Linked DNA regions of Nitratidesulfovibrio vulgaris str. Hildenborough. The protein of the gene in region 1 interacts with the protein of each later gene in a pairwise test. Links are inferred from orthologs where the notes say so. Each region holds a gene or a part of one and is shown in the gene's direction. Other genes may lie near its edges.

Evidence for each region.
Region 2: the proteins of uvrB (region 1) and uvrA interact in binary tests that used the Escherichia coli proteins (3 or more experiments, as listed by UniProt). The link is inferred for Nitratidesulfovibrio vulgaris str. Hildenborough from one-to-one orthologs.

What each region holds. Positions count from the first base shown.
Region 1 is NC_002937.3:1,686,104-1,689,324, forward strand. The notes cover bases 305-3,208. They hold uvrB (excinuclease ABC subunit UvrB), read left to right. Parts: upstream 305-691; coding sequence 692-2,725; downstream 2,726-3,208. Other genes in these bases: DVU_RS07595 (hypothetical protein), read right to left, coding at 305-599; DVU_RS07605 (potassium channel family protein), read left to right, coding at 2,731-3,208. Also shown: aat (leucyl/phenylalanyl-tRNA--protein transferase), read left to right, coding at 1-107; more of DVU_RS07595, read right to left, coding at 114-304; more of DVU_RS07605, read left to right, coding at 3,209-3,221. UniProt on the Escherichia coli protein: The UvrABC repair system catalyzes the recognition and processing of DNA lesions. A damage recognition complex composed of 2 UvrA and 2 UvrB subunits scans DNA for abnormalities.
Region 2 is NC_002937.3:2,064,778-2,068,563, reverse strand. The notes cover bases 157-3,625. They hold uvrA (excinuclease ABC subunit UvrA), read left to right. Parts: upstream 157-554; coding sequence 555-3,425; downstream 3,426-3,625. Other genes in these bases: DVU_RS09405 (DsrE family protein), read right to left, coding at 3,604-3,625; DVU_RS09415 (DUF554 domain-containing protein), read left to right, coding at 157-447. Outside these bases: more of DVU_RS09415, read left to right, coding at 1-156; more of DVU_RS09405, read right to left, coding at 3,626-3,786. UniProt on the Escherichia coli protein: The UvrABC repair system catalyzes the recognition and processing of DNA lesions. UvrA is an ATPase and a DNA-binding protein. A damage recognition complex composed of 2 UvrA and 2 UvrB subunits scans DNA for abnormalities.

The sequences.
Region 1 (3,221 bases):
CCGTGGAGATGCCCCGGACCGACTTTCTCGCCTGCCTGCACGACGCCACACGGCAGCCGTCGCGCATCGGGCGCTGGCGGCTGCCGCAGGATTTCGTACCGTGGTAGACGAGGCTAGTGCTGTTCGTTCACCAGCGGTTCATGGCGGGCGAGGTCGTAGAAGCCCCGAAAACCGAAGGGCAGGTCGTAGCCGCTTACGGTATCGAAACGGATGAAGCCCATGGTCTTGCCTTCGGGTATGGCAGACAGGGGGGCAACACCTTGCGGTATGGGCAGGTCGAGAGGGCACGCCACGATGGCGGTGAACCTGTCGGCGTATTTGCGTTCGAGGTAGGCTATCACGGCATCGCACTCTTCCTTGGTGAAGGCTTCGAGCACGGCGCGCAGGGCGTCTTTCGGGTCGCCGGGGTTGGCGGGGTCGATGGGGTCGCCGACAAGGCGCATGCCCTCAAGGCTTGCCAATTCCTCTTCGCGGGTTCCGGTGCGGAACAGGTGCGCCTCGACGTTGCGGCGTCCCTTGAAGGTTCGTATCGTGGCGGAGATGACATAGGCCCTTTCGACGGGCATGTCCTCCGGTGCGGGCGTCAAACATATGTCCATGGTGTCCTCCAGCAACGACGGCAGGTTGTTCGTGGTCATCATAGAGGATAATGCGACGGGAGGAAAGCGTGCCTTTCGCGCAGGGAGAACCAATGGCCGATACGTGTTTCAGACTGCATACCGAATTCGAACCGACAGGAGACCAGCCCGAGGCCATCGGGCAGATTGTCGCAAACCTCGGGCATGGGGTGCGCGACCAGGTTCTGCTTGGCGTCACCGGGTCGGGCAAGACCTTCACCGTGGCCAATGTCATCGCCGCATGTAACAGGCCTGCCCTTATCCTCGCCCCCAACAAGACGCTGGCGGCACAACTGTACAACGAGTTCCGCGCGCTTTTCCCCGACAACGCCGTGGAGTATTTCGTAAGCTATTACGACTACTACCAGCCTGAAGCCTACGTTCCGGCCTCTGACACGTATATCGAGAAGGACTCGTCCATCAACGACAACATCGACAAGCTGCGCCACGCCGCCACACACGCGCTTCTCACGCGGCGTGACGTGGTCATCGTCGCCTCGGTGTCGTGCATCTACGGTCTTGGTTCTCCTGAATACTACGCCCGTCTTGTCATCCCGGTCGAGTGCGGTCAGCGCTTCTCAATGGACGCCCTCATGACGCGCCTTGTGGAGGTGCAGTACCAGCGCAACGACTTCGACTTTCACCGTGGTACGTTCCGTGTTCGCGGCGACGTGCTAGAGGTCATTCCCGCCTACCATCACGAGCGCGCCCTGCGGATAGAGTTCTTCGGCGACGACATCGACGCCATCAGCGAGATAGACCCGCTCACCGGCGAGGTGCTGGGCAGCGTGGGCAAGACGGTCATTTACCCGGCAAGCCACTACGTGTCAGACCGCGACAACCTCGTGCGCGCCATGAGCGACATCCGCGACGAACTGGGTGAGCGACTGCGCGAGTATCAGTCTGCGAACCGCCTTGTGGAGGCTCAGCGCCTTGAACAGCGCACCATGCTCGACCTTGAGATGATGGAAGAGCTTGGCTACTGCAACGGCATCGAGAACTATTCGCGGCATCTTGACGGACGCGCGGCGGGACAGCCCCCTTCGTGTCTGCTCGACTACTTTCCCGACGATTTCCTGCTCTTCGTCGACGAGTCGCACATCACCGTGCCGCAGGTGGGGGCCATGTACAAGGGCGACCGTTCCCGCAAGTCCACTCTGGTGGACTTCGGCTTCCGCCTGCCCTCGGCACTGGACAACAGGCCGCTGGAGTTCGCAGAGTTCCTTACGCGCATCAACCAGACGGTGTACGTCTCCGCAACCCCGGGCAAGTGGGAGCTCGACAGGTCGCAGGGTGTCATTGCCGAGCAGATCATCAGGCCCACAGGGCTTGTGGACCCTGTGGTTGAGGTGCGTCCGACCCGCGGGCAGGTGGACGACCTGCTGGCGGAATGCCGTGCCCGTGCGGCACGCGACGAGCGGGTTCTCATCACCACGCTCACCAAGCGCATGGCCGAAGACCTCACCGAACACCTCGGCAACATGGGACTCTCGGTGCGCTACCTGCATTCGGACATCGACACCATGGAGCGCATGGCCATCATACAGGCCTTGCGGCGCGGCGAGTGCGATGTGCTGGTGGGCATCAACCTGCTGCGTGAAGGTCTTGATATCCCCGAAGTCTCTCTGGTATCGATTCTCGACGCCGACAAGGAAGGCTTCCTGCGTTCCACCGGGTCGCTCATCCAGACCTTCGGTCGTGCGGCACGTAACGCCGCCGGAAGGGTCATCCTCTATGCCGACACGGTGACCGCCTCCATGCGGGCTGCCATGGATGAGACGGCGCGTCGCCGCGAACGGCAGCAGGCATGGAACGAGGCCAACGGCATAGAGCCCCGCACCATCCGCAAGAGTCTCGACACCCCCTTCGACGCCATCTACAGCGCGGCGTCTGAGGGTGGCAAGGGCAAGGGGCGCGGAAGAGGGCGTCAGGCTGCCCCGGCGGTCGAGAATGTCGCCGAATACGGCACCTCGCCAGAAGATATGGCGAAACACATCCAGAAACTGGAGCGGGAAATGCGTGAAGCTGCCAAGGAGCTTGAATTCGAGCGAGCCGCGACACTGCGCGACCGCATACGCCTGCTGCGCGAACGGCTCATCGAAGCGTGACGACCATGCGAGGCAGGTTGCCGCTTTCCACGCGCATCTACAGGCTGCGTAACCGTTTCGGCTCTGTGTGGCCGCTGCTCATCGGTCAGGTGTCGCTCCTGTGCGTCTTCATCTGTGCCACCCTCGGTTACATGTATATCGAGGGGTGGTCGGCGTTCGACAGCTTCTACATGGTGGTCATCACCCTTTCGACCATCGGCTTCGGAGAGGTGCATCCTCTCTCGTCACAGGGCAGGCTGCTGACCACGCTGGTGGTCTTCGCCGGTGTGGGCAACTTCGCCTTCATCATCGGCGCGTTCTCTCAGCTTCTCGTCGACGGCAAACTCTACAGGTACATGGGGAGGCGCAGGGTGCTCAAGGCCATAGCCAAGTTGCGCGACCACTGCATCGTCTGCGGATACGGTCGGATAGGCTCCGTGGTTGCAAAGGAACTGATGGAGGAGGGGGTCGCCCTCGTCGTCATCGAGAACGACCCCGCCATGATCGAGGCGCTGGA
Region 2 (3,786 bases), 380 kb from region 1 along the record:
TTCGTCAAAGGTGGCGAGGCCCTCAAGGCACGGCTCAAGTCGTCGAATCCCCGCTTCACGGAGGGGCTGGTCAACGCCACGGTGTTGTTCTGCATAGGTTCCATGGCCATTCTCGGGCCGTTCGACGAGGGGCTGCGCGGCGACCGCACCATCGTGCTCACCAAGTCCATTCTCGACGGGTTCGCTTCGGTGGCGCTGGCTTCGGCCATGGGGGTGGGCGTGCTTTTCGCCGCCGTGCCGCTGCTGCTGTATCAGGGGGGCCTGACCCTCTTTGCGGGTACGTTGCAGCCTTATCTCGGCCCGGTGGTGATGAACGAACTCACCGCCACTGGCGGGGTGCTCATCCTCGGCATCGGCATCAACCTGCTGGAACTCAAGCGCATTCCTCTTTCCAACATGCTGCCAGCCCTGGTCTATGCCGTGGTGCTGGCTCGCATCTTCGGCTGACCGGAATCGTCAAGGGGGCTTGCACCCGGCCGGAGGCGGATTATGTTATGCCCTTGCGCGCACGCACGGGGCATACCGCCCCCGGCCCGCGCCCGGAGAACAGCCGCATGAGCAAACATTGCATCCACATCGAAGGGGCACGCCAGCACAACCTCAAGAATGTCGACATCGACATCCCGCGCGATGAACTGGTCGTCGTGTGCGGGCCTTCGGGGTCTGGCAAGTCCACACTGGCCTTCGATATCGTGTACGCCGAGGGACAACGCCGCTATGTGGAGTCGCTCTCCGCCTATGCACGTCAGTTCCTGCCGCAGATGGACAAGCCCGCCGTCGACAAGATCGAGGGCCTCTCTCCCGCCATATCCCTTGAGCAGCAGACCTCTACGCGAAACCCGCGCTCCACGGTGGGCACCGTCACGGAGGTCTACGACTTCTTGCGCGTGTTCTATGCACGGCTTGGTCGCATGTACTGCCCGCAGTGCGGACGCCCCATCGAGGCGCGTGCTGCGGATGAGATCATCGCAGACATCCTCGCGCTGGGCGAGGGTACGCGATGCATCATCATGGCACCGCTGGTCGAACACCAGAAGGGTACGCACGCAGACCGCTTCAAGAAGCTGAAGGCCGAGGGCTTCGTGCGGGTGCGCGTCAACGGCGAGACGACGACCATCGACGACGTCCCGCCGCTGGACAAGAACCGCAAGCATTGCATCGACCTCGTGGTCGACCGCATCGTGGTCAAGGAAGGCATACGCGGACGCCTTGCCGATTCTGTCGAACTGGCGTTGCGCTACGGTAACGGAAGACTCGTCGTCGAGGTGCCGGGGCAGGGCGAGACGGTGCACTCCACCGAATCGGTATGCCCCTCCTGCCGCATCAGTCTGCCCGCGCCGAGTCCGCAACTCTTTTCCTTCAACAGTCCGCAGGGGGCGTGCCCGCATTGTTCTGGCCTTGGCAGTGTCGACTACTTCGAACCCGCACTCCTTGCGCCCAACCGGGGGCTTTCGCTCAACACGGGCGCGTTGCTGCCGTGGAAGAACCCTCGGGTCTTCGCGCGCTGGCAGGCTGACCTTGAGAAGCTGGCGAAGCGTTTCGGTGTGACTCTCTCCACCCCCCTTTCCGCATGGCCCGCTGCAGGACTGGAAGTGCTCTTTCATGGCGACGGTTCATTGCCCCATGCGGCTGCCGGTGACGAAGGCAGCGGCGGCGGTGCGGACACCCGGAAGAAGGGCAGGCGCGGGGCAGATGAGGCGTTCGGGCCGCCCACGGGCTGGAGCGGTGTGACACAGCTTCTTGAAAGCGGGATGCAGTACGGTGACGCTTGGCGTGACGAGATGTCGCGCTACCGCCAGAGTCGCCCCTGCCCTGCGTGCCATGGGGCACGGCTGCGGCCCGAGGCGCTGTCGGTGCGCGTCGACGACCTCGACATCCATAGTTTCTGTTCGCTTTCAGTGGCGCGTGCCCTTGCATGGCTGCGCGAACGCAGCTTCGACGGACGGCATACGCTGGTCGCTGAACCCTTGCTCAAGGAACTCACGCACCGTCTTGAGTTTATGGTCAACGTGGGGCTCGACTACATTTCGCTGGGCCGCAACATGTCGACCCTCTCCGGCGGCGAGGCACAGCGCATCCGCCTCGCCTCGCAACTCGGTTCCGGACTGGTGGGGGTGACCTACGTGCTGGACGAACCCTCGATAGGGCTGCACCCGCGGGACAACGAACGGCTCATCCGCACCCTGCGCAGGTTGCAGCAGCGCGGGAACACCGTGCTCGTGGTCGAACACGACGAAGCGACCATCCGCGAGGCGGATACCGTCATCGAACTTGGGCCGGGGTCGGGTGCTCTTGGCGGCGAGGTGGTGTTCAGCGGGCGCGTGCCCGACCTGCTTGGAACCGCAGACACGTTGACGGCGCGCTACCTGCGCGGTGAGATGACCATTCCCCTGCCGGAATCGCGGCGCAAGGGCGATGGCGCGTTGACGCTTCGCGGCGTGACCACCAACAACCTGCAAGGTCTCGATTGCTCCATCCCCTTCGGCGTGCTGACATGTGTCACGGGCGTCTCCGGGTCGGGGAAGAGTTCGCTTGTGGTGGACACGCTGTACAAGCACGTCGCGCTGGCGCGGGGTATCAAGGTCGATTCGCCGGGGAGCATCGGCGGTATCGACGGACTCGACAGGATAGAGCGTATCGTCGCCATCGACCAGACGCCCATCGGGCGGACGCCGCGTTCCAACCCCGCGACGTATACCAAGATATTCGACGAGATACGCGACATCTTCGCCATGACGGCAGATGCCCGTAAGCGCGGGTACAAGCCGGGGCGCTTCAGCTTCAACGTGCGTGGAGGACGGTGCGAAGCCTGTGGCGGAGACGGGCAGCTGCGTGTCGAGATGCACTTTCTGCCCGACGTGTTCGTCACGTGCGACGTCTGCAAGGGGCGTCGTTACAACCACGAGACGCTCGAAGTCCGGTACAAGGGCCTCAACATAGCGGAGGTGCTCGACCTCACCGTGCGACAGGCACGGCAGTTCTTCGAGAACTATCCCGTGCTGGAGCGCAGGCTTGGGGTGCTCGAGGACGTTGGCCTCGAATACCTCAGACTGGGCCAACCGGCGACGACCCTTTCGGGTGGTGAGGCGCAACGCATCAAGATATCACGCGAACTCGGAAAGCGTAGCCTGCCCGGCACGCTCTACATCCTCGACGAACCCACCACGGGGCTGCACATGCACGAGGTGGGCAAGCTCATTCGCGTGTTACATCAGCTTGTGGACAGGGGCGCGACTGTTGTGGTCATCGAACACAACACCGACGTCATCCTGTCGTCCGACCATGTCATCGACCTCGGGCCGGGTGGTGGCGAGAATGGCGGGCGCATCGTCTCTGCGGGAACTCCGGAGGAGATTATCGCAGACTCGGCATCCGTGACCGGGGCGTTCCTCGTGCAGGAACGGGCCATCCGCAACGGCGGGTAGGCGTTGCCGTCGACTTCCCGGAGTGCTTCGGCGTGAGCGGATTCACGGAGTATCACGTCTGAAAAGGGCCGCCGTCTTGCCTCGGCAAGGCGGTGGCCCTTCATTCTTTCGGGAAAAGCGTGAAGGGGCGTCTATGCGCCGTCGGCACGCGCGTCCTTCATGGACCAGATGCGCCGCCCTACCAGCTGAGTGTCCTTGCATCGTTCGAGAACAGGGCCTTCTCCGTCAGGTCGGGGTTGCTGACCTTCGCACCGGGCATGAGGTCCGCTTCCGCAAGCCCGTAGTGCTTCATGCAGGTAGGGCAGACGTAGACCGTGCCGCCTTTGGCGATGACCGCCGCCAGCGTCTTCTGCTGTTGCTC